3 regions of the Rhizobium sp. ZW T2_16 genome follow, and region 3 is predicted to be linked to each of the others. Evidence: predicted binding sites of a transcription regulator. Region 3 holds the regulator's gene; each other region holds the start of a gene.
What was found. Region 3 encodes PhoB, which activates phosphate uptake and scavenging genes when phosphate is short. Its sites were predicted from a motif close to TGTCATNNANCTGTCAT; they were not measured.
Positions count from the first base shown of each region.

Region 1: the regulator PhoB is predicted to act here: its motif matches at 1,703-1,719, upstream of ACI3K0_RS03195 (DUF1045 domain-containing protein).
Region 2: the regulator PhoB is predicted to act here: its motif matches at 2,828-2,844, upstream of ACI3K0_RS00720 (1-acyl-sn-glycerol-3-phosphate acyltransferase).

Region 1 is NZ_JBJDRG010000001.1:658,974-663,229, reverse strand. Features, by position in the region: gene mnmD (tRNA (5-methylaminomethyl-2-thiouridine)(34)-methyltransferase MnmD) at 1-460, opposite strand, end outside; gene ACI3K0_RS03200 (FAD-binding oxidoreductase) at 459-1,682, shown strand; gene ACI3K0_RS03195 (DUF1045 domain-containing protein) at 1,809-2,516, shown strand; gene ACI3K0_RS03190 (TetR/AcrR family transcriptional regulator) at 2,525-3,241, opposite strand; gene ACI3K0_RS03185 (homocysteine S-methyltransferase family protein) at 3,401-4,256, shown strand, end outside.
Region 2 is NZ_JBJDRG010000001.1:161,471-165,726, reverse strand. Features, by position in the region: gene ACI3K0_RS00735 (iron-sulfur cluster assembly scaffold protein) at 1-29, shown strand, start outside; gene yidD (membrane protein insertion efficiency factor YidD) at 277-639, shown strand; gene thrS (threonine--tRNA ligase) at 760-2,778, shown strand; gene ACI3K0_RS00720 (1-acyl-sn-glycerol-3-phosphate acyltransferase) at 2,889-3,773, shown strand; gene ACI3K0_RS00715 (cupin domain-containing protein) at 3,778-4,167, opposite strand; gene ACI3K0_RS00710 (hypothetical protein) at 4,231-4,256, opposite strand, start outside.
Region 3 is NZ_JBJDRG010000003.1:173,302-177,557, forward strand. Features, by position in the region: gene ACI3K0_RS10755 (GcrA family cell cycle regulator) at 196-735, shown strand; gene ACI3K0_RS10760 (PACE efflux transporter) at 935-1,369, shown strand; gene phoB (phosphate regulon transcriptional regulator PhoB) at 1,440-2,123, opposite strand; gene phoU (phosphate signaling complex protein PhoU) at 2,153-2,866, opposite strand; gene pstB (phosphate ABC transporter ATP-binding protein PstB) at 2,914-3,729, opposite strand; gene pstA (phosphate ABC transporter permease PstA) at 3,742-4,256, opposite strand, start outside.

The DNA.
Region 1 (4,256 bases), on a different contig from region 3:
TCTGTTCGTCGAGCGCAAATGTGACATGACCGGTCGGCTCATCCGGCCATGCCGCAACAAGCGCCTGCCGCTCAGCATCGATTTGTGGCCAGCGGGAGAGCGCGCGATCGATCTCGTCGCGCTTCATCGGGTAAAGTTCGAACGAGGTGAAGTGCAGATGCGTGCCCGGCTTGCGCGTGAGTTTCCACTGCCGCCAGGTCTCACAGAAATTCAGGCCGGTGCCGAAACCGAGTTCGCCGATACGAAATCCATCTCCGGTCGGAGACATTGTCTCCCATCGCTCCGGCAGGCCGTTGCCGGAAAGGAAGACGTGGCCGCATTCCAGCCGCCCGTCGGTGCGGCAATAAAAGTGATCGCCAAATTCCTGGGAATACGGCATATCGCCTTCGTGCCAGTCGAGTGTCTGGAATGCCGGGCTTTCGCCCTCAACTGTCTTCAATTCGGGATCATTGTCGCTCATGAGCAATGCGGATAATCCGGCTGGCGCCGGCGGTCAATCTGGAGAGCGGACTATCGGTTCTGCGCGTGGCGCGGCAACCCTTCCGGCCTTTGCCGATCTGGTCATCCTCGGCGGCGGCATCATGGGCCTGTGGGCCGCGGTAAAGGCCGAGCGGCTTGGCATCCGCACCGTGCTCGTCGACAGCGGAAAACTCGGCCACGGCACGAGCGGCGGGCTGCTCGGTGCGCTGATGCCGCATATGCCGGACAAGTGGAACGACAAGAAACAGTTCCAGTTCGACGCGCTGCTTTCCCTCGAGGACGAGGTGGCGCAAATCGAGGCCGATACGGGGCTTTCATGCGGTTATCGCCGCACCGGTCGCCTGATCCCATTGCCGAAATCGCATCTGCGGGCGATCGCGTTTCGCCATTCCGAAGACGCGGCCACGCACTGGGATCAGGCCGGTCGTCGCTTTCACTGGCATGTTGCCGACCAGACACCGCATCCCGGCTGGCCGGATGCCTCGTTCTGCGAGGCCGGCATTGTGCACGATACTTTTGCCGCCAGGGTCTCGCCGCGCAAGCTGACCGAGGCGCTTGGCGCAAGCCTCAATGCCGGCCGTCACGTTACCGTGGTGGAGGGGCTTTCAGCCTCGCGCATCGACGGCGCATCGAGCCGTGTGGAATTTGCCGATGGAACGAGCATCGCCTTCGGTGCCTGCATTGTCGCCGCCGGCCATCAGGCTTTTCCGCTGATCGAGGGCTTGTCCGATCCGCTGCCACAACCGATCGGCCAGCCGGTCAAGGGACAGGCGGCACTGCTGAGGGCCGGGGCCGATCCGGACCTGCCGCTTCTTTATCTCAATGGTCTCTATCTCGTGCCGCATGACAATGGCGATATCGCGCTCGGCAGCACCAGCGAGGAGGCTTTTGACGAACCGTACTCCACCGATCATCAGCTTGAGGATCTCGTTGCAAAGGCGAGGGCGCTCGTGCCGTCGCTCAGCGATGCTCCGGTTGTGGAACGATGGGCCGGCCTGCGCCCAAAGGCGATCGATCGCGACCCGATGGTCGGGCCGCATCCGGACAACGCGAACGTGATCGCGCTGACGGGGGGCTTCAAGGTCAGTTTCGGGGTGGCGCATCTTCTGGCCGCGGCTGCGCTTGATGCCGTTTCCGGCAGGATAATGCCGGTTCCTGCATCGTTTTTGCTGGAGAACCACCTTTCGGTCGCTTCGCGCTAAACGCGAATCTTCTTCATCTTCGTCGTTAATCTGTCACGCAAATCGCATAGGTCCCTGATCAGGGACTGAATAAGCAAATGCGTAATTAAACAGGGCGGTTGACAGGGATGCACGAGAAGGTGACGCATGCGCTATGCCATATATTTCACGCCACCGGCACATGATCCGCTGACGCTCGCCGCGTCGCAATGGCTCGGCCGTAACGCCTTTTCCGGAGACGCTACCGAGCCGCCTGCCATTCGTGGCGTCGGTCTTCACGAGATCTCCTTTCACACCGCCATCCCGCGCCGCAGCGGGTTTCACGCTGCATTGAAGGCACCCTTCCGGCTTGCGCCCGAGATCAGCGAGCCCATGCTGCTGCGGCACCTGATGCGGTTTGCAGGCTCTCACGAGCCATTCCAGCTGCCACCACTGGAAGTGGCAAGGCTCGGCAATTTCTTCGGCCTCGTGCCGGAAATTCCCTGTGAACGGATGCGACTGTTTGCCTGCGCAGTCGTGCAGGAGTTCGACGTATTTCGCGCACCGTTGTCGGATGCGGAATTCGAGCGCAGCGATCCGGGCGATCTCTCGGCTCCGCAATTCGCCAATCTCTATCGCTGGGGCCATCCTTACGTAATGGACGAGTTCCGTTTCCACATGGCGCTGACGGGGCCGCTCCTGCCGCGCGACAGCACCTTTATCGAACCGGCACTGAGAGATTATTTCTCGCCCTATCTGACAAAGCCGGTCGAGGTCGCCAACCTGGCGCTGTTCGTCGAAGAAGAGCCGGGTGCGCCGCTTCAGGTTCATTCGCTGCACCCGATGGGCCGTGTGGCAGCCCGCAAGATCGCCTGAGTACTGCTTCAGGCTGGCCGATCCGGCTGTTGCTGGCTGAACAGCAGTTTGATGAAGGTGCGGTAGCTCAGGATCTGCCGCTCCAGATGGGTCGGATCGTTCAGGACCTTGGACATGATGATGGCACCATCGAAGGTGCATGACAGCATGTTGGCGAGATCCTTCAGTTCTATCGGCTCCTGCGGCGGGTGCACCGCGGCGATCTCTTCCAGATAACCGAGGAAGCGCCTGTTCCATGAGGCAACAGAGCTGGCGTTAAGCATGTGGATCTCGCGATCGAACAATCGCTCCTGATAACAGATAGAAGCGATGATGCAGCCAGGATGCACGCCCGGCAGGTCGCGCGCCAGTTCCGACAGCAGTTTGAGGCCAATCAGGAAAGCCTGTAGCGGATCATCCGCGAGTTCTCGCCCGCGGTCGAAAATGTCGTCGAAGAGGCGGTCGTTCTCGGTCACGTAGCGGCGCAGCATCTCGCGGGCGAGTTCGTTCTTGTCGTGGAAGTGGTAGAAAAAACCGCTCTTGGTGATACCGGCTTCAGCGATGACTTCTTCGATCGAGGTCGCGGCAAAGCCCTTGGACAGCACGGATATCTGCGCGACCTCGAGGATTCGCTCGCGAGTTGCTTCACCCTTTTTCGGTACGCGGGCGTAGGAAAACTGTACCGGAGGTACGGTTTTTGCGCCATCCAGGCCTTGCCCGGCCAAATCCTCGGTCTTTCGGGACATGGTATCCCCCTGAGCGAGCTCACGTTTTCGATATGTTGCCGTGCTGTACCGCAAGCCGCGTAGATCAAAGCGTCCACCGGGCGCAAAACAAACGGGCAAGCTGCAGCTTCGGGACATGCCTGTTTTCGCGCCGCGGCGATCATATCACAGGAGATGACGATGAAAAACGATCGCCAACGCCTGCCGCATCTGGGGCAAGAGATATATCTGACCGATGGCGGGCTGGAGACGACGCTGATCTTCCACCGTGGTCTGGAACTGCCGTTTTTCGCGTCCTTCCCGCTCATCGATGATGCCAGCGGGCGCGCCGAGCTGGATGCTTATTATGAGGCCTATCTATCGCTCGCACGGAAGTATGGGCGGGGTTTCCTGCTCGATACACCGACCTGGCGGGCCAACCCGGACTGGGCGGCAAAGCTCGGATATGATCTTGCTGCACTCTGGGCGCTCAATATTCGCTCCGTCGACTATGTCGCTGGCTTGCGGGAAAAATGGCAAAGGCCGGGTATGCCCATTCTGCTCAACGGCGTGATCGGGCCGCGGGGAGACGCCTACAAGCAGGGCCGGATGTCCGTGGCCGAGGCGGAGGATTATCACGCCCATCAGATCGATGCCTTTGCCGAAACACCGGTTGATATGCTGAGCGCCATGACGATCAACACGACCGAAGAGGCGATCGGTATCGTGCGGGCTGCCAGGGAGACAGGGCTGCCCGTCGTGATCTCTTTCACGGTCGAGACCAATGGAAGGCTCGCAAACGGCATGTCCTTGCGGGAAGCGATCGAGATGACGGATGACATGACCGCAAATGGTCCCGCCTATTACATGGTCAACTGCGCCCACCCCGTCCACTTCGAACAGGCTTTCGTCGACGGTGATACCTGGCTGCACAGGATCGGCGGTGTGCGCGCCAATGCCTCTTCCAAGAGCCATGCAGAGCTGGACGAGGCGACTGAAATCGATATCGGCGATCCTCAGGAGCTCGGTCGACATTACCGCAGCCTGAGAGCACGTT
Region 2 (4,256 bases), on a different contig from region 3:
CGAGGCAGGCGGACAGGCTGGAGGCTTGAGGTTGGTTGCCGTGGCCGCCCCCCTCTGGCCTGCCGGCCATCTCCCCCACAAGGGGGGAGATCGACTCGCTGCAGGCGTCTTGCCAAACAAAGCGCTCCTACTCGCAGTCAAGCAAGGTTTGCGGAAGGTCGAGCGCACGCGCCCAGCTGATCTCCCCACCTGTGGGGGAGATGGCCGGCAGGCCAGAGGGGGGCATACGCGCGCAAACGAAGGACGCAAGGCAAACGCCTCCGGCGACGACGCCTGATGTGCAACTCCCCCGACTGCAACCACGAAAAGCCCGCACCACGCTTCTCTCGCAACTGGCAAGGCCCGTTCCGCAAGACGCCCGGGCGGCTGTTCGGAATGGGTTTCATCCGTCTCTACCAGCTGACGCTCTCCGGCTTCATCGGCAATTCCTGCCGGCATATCCCGACCTGTTCCGAATACGGCTACGAAGCCTTCGCCAGACATGGTTTCTGGTCCGGTTTCTGGTTGACGCTGTTTCGCGTCGCGCGTTGCGGGCCAGGCGGCACGAGCGGGCTCGATCCGGTGCCGGAAGCGCTTGAAGCCGGTTATCGGCAATGGATGCCGTGGCGGCTTTGGCGCTGGGGCCGAAAGGCCTCGTAATCTTTACTCCGCCGCGATTTTTGACTATCACGCACGCGTTCGATGCCGCTTCGGCCAAAGCCGCCGCGGTCCTTTTTTGACCACCCGCATTCGTTGGCGGGACTGGACAGGAGAATTCAGATGTCCGTTTCCCTTACATTTCCCGATGGCTCCGTTCGCGCGTTCGACGCGGGCACGACCGGTTTTGCCGTTGCCGAATCCATTTCCAAGTCGCTGGCCAAGAAGGCCGTCGCAATCGCGCTCGATGGCGAGTTGCGCGATCTCTCCGATCCCGTCACCGATGGCAAGATCGAGATCGTCACGCGCACCGATCCGCGCGCGCTGGAACTCATCCGCCACGATGCCGCTCACGTCATGGCCGAGGCCGTGCAGGACCTGTGGCCTGGCACCCAGGTGACGATCGGCCCGGTTATCGAGAACGGTTTCTACTACGACTTCAAGCGCGTCCACCCGGACAGCCGCGAAGACTGGCCCTTCACGCCCGAAGATCTGCCGAAGATCGAAAAGAAGATGAAGGAGATCATTCAGAAGAATGCCGCCTTCACCAAGGAGATCTGGTCGCGCGAAAAGGCGAAGGACGTGTTTGCCGACAAGGGCGAGGCCTACAAGGTCGAGCTGGTCGACATGATCCCGGAAGGCCAGGAGCTGAAGATCTACAATCAGGGCGGCTGGTTCGACCTCTGCCGTGGTCCGCACATGGCCTCGACTGGCCAGATCGGCACTGCCTTCAAGCTGATGAAGGTTGCCGGCGCATACTGGCGCGGCGATTCCACCAAGCCCATGCTGACGCGCATCTACGGTACGGCCTGGGCGACCCAGGAAGAACTGGACCAGTATCTCCACGTTCTCGCCGAAGCCGAAAAGCGCGATCACCGCAAGCTCGGCCGCGAAATGGATCTCTTCCATTTCCAGGAAGAAGGTCCGGGCGTGGTGTTCTGGCACGGCAAGGGCTGGCGCATGTTCCAGACGCTGACGGCCTATATGCGCCGCCGTCTGGCCGGCACCTATGAAGAGGTCAATGCACCGCAGGTGCTTGACGCCTCGCTTTGGGAAACCTCGGGTCACTGGGGCTGGTACCAGGAAAACATGTTCGCGGTAAAATCCGCCTACGCCTTCACTCACCCGAAGGACGAGGAGGCGGATAACCGCGTCTTCGCGCTGAAGCCGATGAACTGCCCGGGTCACGTGCAGATCTTCAAGCATGGTCTGAAGTCTTACCGCGAACTGCCGATCCGTCTTGCGGAATTCGGTCTCGTGCATCGCTACGAAGCTTCGGGCGCGCTTCACGGCCTGATGCGCGTGCGCGGCTTCACGCAGGACGATGCGCACGTCTTCTGCACCGACGAACAGCTGGCGGCGGAATGCCTGCGCATCAACGCGCTGATCCTGTCGGTCTATGAAGATTTCGGCTTCGAGGAAGTCGTCGTCAAACTGTCCATGCGTCCTGAAAAGCGCGTCGGCACCGACGCTCTGTGGGATCGCGCCGAAAGCGTGATGACGGATGTGTTGAAGACGATCGAGGAACAGTCGGGCGGCCGCATCAAAACCGGCATCCTGCCGGGCGAGGGCGCGTTCTACGGTCCGAAGTTCGAATATACGCTGAAGGACGCGATTGGCCGTGAATGGCAGTGCGGCACGACGCAGGTCGACTTCAACCTGCCGGAACGTTTCGGCGCCTTCTATATCGACCAGAACTCGGAAAAGACGCAGCCGGTGATGATCCACCGCGCCATCTGCGGCTCGATGGAACGTTTCCTCGGCATCCTGATCGAAAACTTCGCGGGCCATATGCCGCTGTGGTTCGCGCCGACGCAGGTCGTCGTTGCAACCATCACGTCTGATGCCGACGACTACGGTCGCGAGGTTGCGGAAGCGCTGCGCGAGGCCGGCCTGCAGGTCGAAACCGACTTCCGCAACGAAAAGATCAACTACAAGGTCCGAGAGCATTCAGTTGCCAAGGTTCCGGTGATCATCGTCTGCGGCCGTCAGGAAGCAGAGCAGCGTTCGGTCAACATCCGTCGCCTCGGCTCGCAAGCGCAGACGGCCATGTCGCTCGACGAGGCACTTGCCTCGCTGGTCGATGAAGCTACGCCGCCGGACGTCAAGCGCCGCAAGGCTGCCAAGGTCAAGGCTGCCTGATCTTTGAAACATCGACAGCGCCCGTCATGCACGGGCGCTGTCAGAATATTGTCATCGGACTGAAATATTATAAGCTCGTGATGAATGGGCGGAGCTTCCGCGGAGACAGAATGCGCTTCAAGGAACTCTCTTACGCCAACGAGCGCGATCCGCGCCTCAAGCGTTGGTTTATCCGCTCCATCGAGGGACTATCCGGCCGCGACCGTTATGCCCGCCTCTATGACATCTGGCGCAAGGACATCGTCGGCAAGACCGATCGCGTGTTCGGCAAGATGCTCGATCTCATCGATGTCGAACTCGACGTGCAGGGGGAGTGGCTGCCTGTTGTCGAGCACGGGCGTCCGCTCGTCATCGTCGCCAACCATCCGTTCGGCATCGGCGACGGAATTGCTGTTCTGGCCATGGCCGAACAGCTTGGCCGACCGTTCCGTGTCCTGATCAATGACGAACTGCTGAAGGTGCCGGAAATGGCGCCCTATTCGCTGCCTGTCTCCTTCGAGGAAACGAAGGAAGCGCTGGCGATCAACATGCAGACCCGCCACGAAGCGCTGAAGCTTCTGAAGGAAGGCGTGACGATCATCATCTTTCCAGCCGGCGGCGTCGCCACCGCGAAGAAGGGTTTCGGCATGGCGCAGGATCTTCCCTGGAAGATTTTTGCGGCAAAGCTGGTGCAGACCGCCAAGGCCAATGTCGTGCCGATCTATTTCGAAGGCCAGAACGGCCCGCTCTTCCACATTGCGAGCAAGCTGTCGCTGACGCTCAGGCTGTCATTGCTGATCCGCGAGTTCAAGCGGCTTTCCGGCAGCTCGATCCGGGCGCGTGTCGGGGCGATGATGACCTGGGAAGAACTTTCCAGCATCAAGGAACGCAAGGACCTGCTGACGGTGCTCCATGACGCGGTGTTTTCGATGCGTCCGGTCAAGCGCTCGCGTCTGGCTAGGTTTCAGGAGAAAAGGCAGGCTGCGCAAGAAGCGATTCGCAAGGAAGCGGCCTGATTTCTCAATCCAGGTCCGTCTGGATCCATCTGGGCGAATGATGAATGTCGATCGTCTGCAGGCGTCCGGGGCCGAGATTTTCGAACCTGTGCGGAATGCCCGCCGGGCCGAGAACTGCTTCTCCCGCGCCAGCCTCGATCACGTCGTCACCGACAAAGAACCTCGCTCTCCCGGCGATGACGATGAAGGTTTCGTCATAGGGGTGGACATGCAGCTTCGGCCCCTGTCCGGGCGTATCATTGCCATAGGCGAGAACGGTAACCGGACCGTTGATCACTTCGCCGTGCAACGAACCGCGCCACGCGCCCTCTGCCTTGGGATCGAAAACCATGCCTTTGGCGGGCGGTCTGCCATCGGGCATGACGGTGTCAGGATCGAAGTCTCTGCGGATCATCACGTCTCTCCCTGGCGTCAGACTAGGTGCATGAACTAGGTGTCGTCAAACGTGACAAGCGCGTCAGTAGAAATGTACCTTCTTAAGGT
Region 3 (4,256 bases):
GGGAAATCGATTCGTGGCGATTCCGGGGACTCTTGTCACGGAGTCTGCGGACCTCTAGGTTAAAGATCAATTACTAGACTGCATGCGGCGGAACTAGTCACCAAAAGCATAGATATAGTGCCTGTTGCGAGATGTATCGCGCGACATTGGTGAGGGATTCTGCATGCCACCAACGTTCAAAGGCGGAGAACGGGCATGAACTGGACGGACGAGCGCGTTGAAAAACTGAAAAGGTTGTGGTCGGAAGGCTTGAGCGCCAGCCAGATCGCCGCACAACTTGGAGGCGTAAGCCGCAATGCCGTGATCGGCAAGGTCCATCGCCTCAACCTGCCGGGCCGCGCAAAGGCGGGCGGCACAATCGCGACGAACCGTACGGCAAAGCGCCCAGCAGCAACTACTTCCCGTCCCCAGCAGACATTCGCCACCCGTCCGGCAGCACGCCCGGTCGCCCGTCCGGTCGGCGCAACCGCGCTCAAGGAAGAGGTCGAGTTCGAGGCTTCGCAGGAACTGGTCTACCGTCCCGCTTCCAACGTTGTCCTGCCGATTTCCCGCAAGCTGGCGCTGACCGAATTGACCGAACGCACCTGCAAGTGGCCCGTCGGCGATCCGCTGACGGACGATTTCCACTTCTGTGGCTGTGAGTCCCCGGATAATTCGCCTTACTGCACCTACCATGCGAAGCTCGCCTACCAGCCGGTCAACGAGCGCCGCCGTCCGAGCGCTGCACGGGCGTAAAGTTCGGCACCATAAACAACGATCAAGCGGGCTTCGGCCCGCTTTTTTGTTTGCCGTGCTGCGGGTTCTGCAAGGCAGCCTTGCCCGCCTGCGCCTTGCCTCCTGCGCCACAAACACCTATCTGAAAAGGCGTGAGGACGACCTCCCCCAGAATGGGCATTGATGCCGGGACGACCCGGATAACCCAATGGGGTATAAAATGCGCACGACACGCGACCGTATTCGTCACGCAATCAGCTTCGAAATCATCGGGCTTGCGATTTTCACACCGCTCGCCTCTTTCGTCTTCGGCATACCGGTCGAACATATCGGTGTCGTCGGGATCGTTTCGGCAACGCTGGCGACCGGCTGGAACTATCTCTACAATCTCGGCTTCGACCACCTGATGCAGACGTATCGCGGCGGTACGCAGAAAACCATGGCGCTGCGCGTTGCACATGCCGTGCTGTTCGAACTCGGACTGCTGATCGTGCTCATGCCGTTCATCGCTTGGTATCTGGGCGTGAGCCTGATGCAGGCGCTCGTGATGGATATCTCGTTCGCCCTGTTCTACCTGGTCTATGCGTTCTTCTTCAATCTGGCCTACGACCGGATCTTTCCGCTGCCTGAGTGGCAGGAAGAAGCCAAGGCCTGAAATGCTTCAGCCCGAGGCGGATGACCGCACTCGGGCTGAGAAACCTGCATTCCAGATGCTATCCCGCGTATCAGGATTCCATCGAATAGCCGGCACCGCGAACGGTGCGGATGACATCCTGCATGTTGGAGAAGTTCAGCGCCTTGCGCAGGCGGCCGACATGCACGTCGACGGTGCGTTCGTCGACATAGATATCGTGGCCCCAGACGCCATCCAGAAGCTGGGAGCGCGAGAAGACGCGGCCAGGCGAGACCATGAGGAATTCCAGGAGACGGAATTCGGTCGGGCCAAGGCGTACTTCACGGCTCTTGCGATGAACGCGATGGGTCTCGCGATCCAGTTCGATATCACCGCATTTCAAGACGCTGGAGAGAACCTCGGGCTTGGCACGGCGCAACATCGCCTTGACACGCGCCATCAGTTCCGGCGTCGAGAACGGCTTGACGACATAGTCGTCGGCACCGGTCGCCAGACCGCGAACACGTTCGCTTTCCTCGCCGCGCGCTGTCAGCATGATGATCGGCAGGCGCTCGGTCTCTGGCCGCATGCGCAGGCGCCGGCACAATTCGATGCCGGAAACGCCTGGCAGCATCCAGTCGAGAACCAGAAGATCCGGAGCACGCTCCTGAAGCCTGATTTCGGCCTCATCACCTCTCAGAATGGTTTCGACCTCGTAGCCTTCGGCTTCGAGATTATAACGGAGGAGGACGCTGAGCGCCTCCTCGTCTTCCACGACCGCAATTCTCGGCTGCATACTAGATACACTCCATCAGACAGGCAAAATCAGTCAGCAATCGCGCCGACGGTGTTCGCCGTATCGTCCTTGGGACGCTCGCCTTCCGGCACAGCACCCGTCGTCATGTAGTAGATGGTTTCCGCGATGTTGGTCGCGTGGTCACCGATACGCTCGATGTTCTTGGCGCAGAACAGAAGATGCGTGCAGGTGGTGATGTTGCGCGGATCTTCCATCATGTAGGTCAGGAGTTCGCGGAAAAGCGACGTGTACATGGCGTCGATTTCTTCGTCGCGCAGGCGGATCGCTTCTGCCTTTTCGGCCGAACGGCTGGCATAGACATCCAGCACTTCCTTGAGCTGTACAGCCGCGAGATCGGAGAGGTGTTCCAGACCGCGGGCGAGCTTGCGGGGAACGCCATGGCCCTGAACCGCAATGACGCGCTTGGCGGTGTTCTTGCCGAGATCGCCGACGCGTTCCAGATCGGCTGCGATGCGCAGCGTCCCGATGATTTCGCGCAGGTCGGCAGCCATCGGCTGACGCTTGGCGATAGTGACGATCGCCTTGTCCTGGATCTCGCGCTCGGCGTGATCCAGGATCACGTCGTCGGAGATAACCTTCTGGGCCAGGGCAGAGTCACCATTGACCAGGGCGCGCACGGCATCGCCGCACATCTGTTCCGCAAGGCCACCCATTTCCGAGATGCGGCGGCGCAGATACTTCAGTTCTTCGTCGTAGGCCGACAGGATATGACTTGATACCATCTCTTTGTCCTCAAAATCCGTAGCAGCGGGCAACAGGCAACGGCCAATCAGCCGAAGCGGCCCATGATGTAATCCTGGGTGCGCTGGTCATCCGGATTGGTGAACATCTTGTCCGTGTCGTTCTCTTCGACCAGCTGGCCAAGGTGGAACATGGCGGTACGCTGGGATACGCGGGCGGCCTGCTGCATCGAGTGGGTGACGATAACGATCGTATAGTTGGCGCGCAGTTCGTGGATCAGTTCCTCGACCTTTGCGGTGGCGATCGGGTCGAGCGCCGAGCAGGGTTCGTCCATCAGGATGACTTCCGGCGAAACTGCAACCGCACGGGCGATGCAGAGACGCTGCTGCTGACCACCGGAGAGACCGGTCCCGCCTTCATGAAGACGATCCTTGACTTCCGCCCAGAGGCCGGCGCGCTGAAGGCTGGCTTCGACGATCTGGTCCATATCCGCCTTGTTGCGGGCCAGACCATGGATGCGCGGGCCGTAGGCGATGTTTTCATAAATCGACTTCGGGAACGGGTTCGGCTTCTGGAACACCATGCCGACGCGGGCGCGAAGTTCCACGACATCGATTTCCTTGTCGTAGATATCATCTTCATCAAGGGTGATCTTGCCGGTGACGCGGCAGCCCTCGATCGTGTCGTTCATGCGGTTGAGCGTGCGCAGGAAGGTCGACTTGCCGCAACCCGAGGGGCCGATCAGCGCCGTCACCGTGTTTTCGCGGACATTCAGGTTCACGTCGAAAAGCGCGCGCTTCTCGCCGTAATAGACTGATACGTCCTTGCCAATCATCTTGTACGCGACTTCATTCATCTTCTTGTCCAGCGCCTTCTCAACTGCTGCTTCTGACAACATATTCATTGTGTCGATCTCCTACCAACGGCGTTCGAAGCGCCGACGCAACAGAATTGCACCAACATTCATGACCACGAGGAACAGGAGCAGGATGATGATCGCTCCCGAAGTTCTTTCGACGAAGGCGCGTTCCGCCTCGTTTGCCCACATGTAGATCTGCACCGGCAGTGCTGTCGACGGATCCATCGGCGTCGTCGGATAGTTGGCGACGAAGGCGACCATGCCGATCAGGAGCAGCGGTGCGGTTTCGCCGAGAGCATGCGCCAGGCCGATGATCGTACCGGTCAGGATGCCCGGCATGGCAAGCGGCAGGACGTGATGGAAGATGGTCTGCATCTTCGAGGCGCCGAGGCCGAGAGCCGCCGCACGGATCGATGGCGGAACCGCCTTCAATGCAGCGCGGGTGGCGATGATGATCGTCGGAAGCGTCATCAGCGTCAGGACCAGGCCGCCGACCAGCGAAGCCGAGCGCGGCAGGCCCATGAAGTTGATGAAGACCGCCAGACCCAAGAGACCATAAACGATGGAGGGGA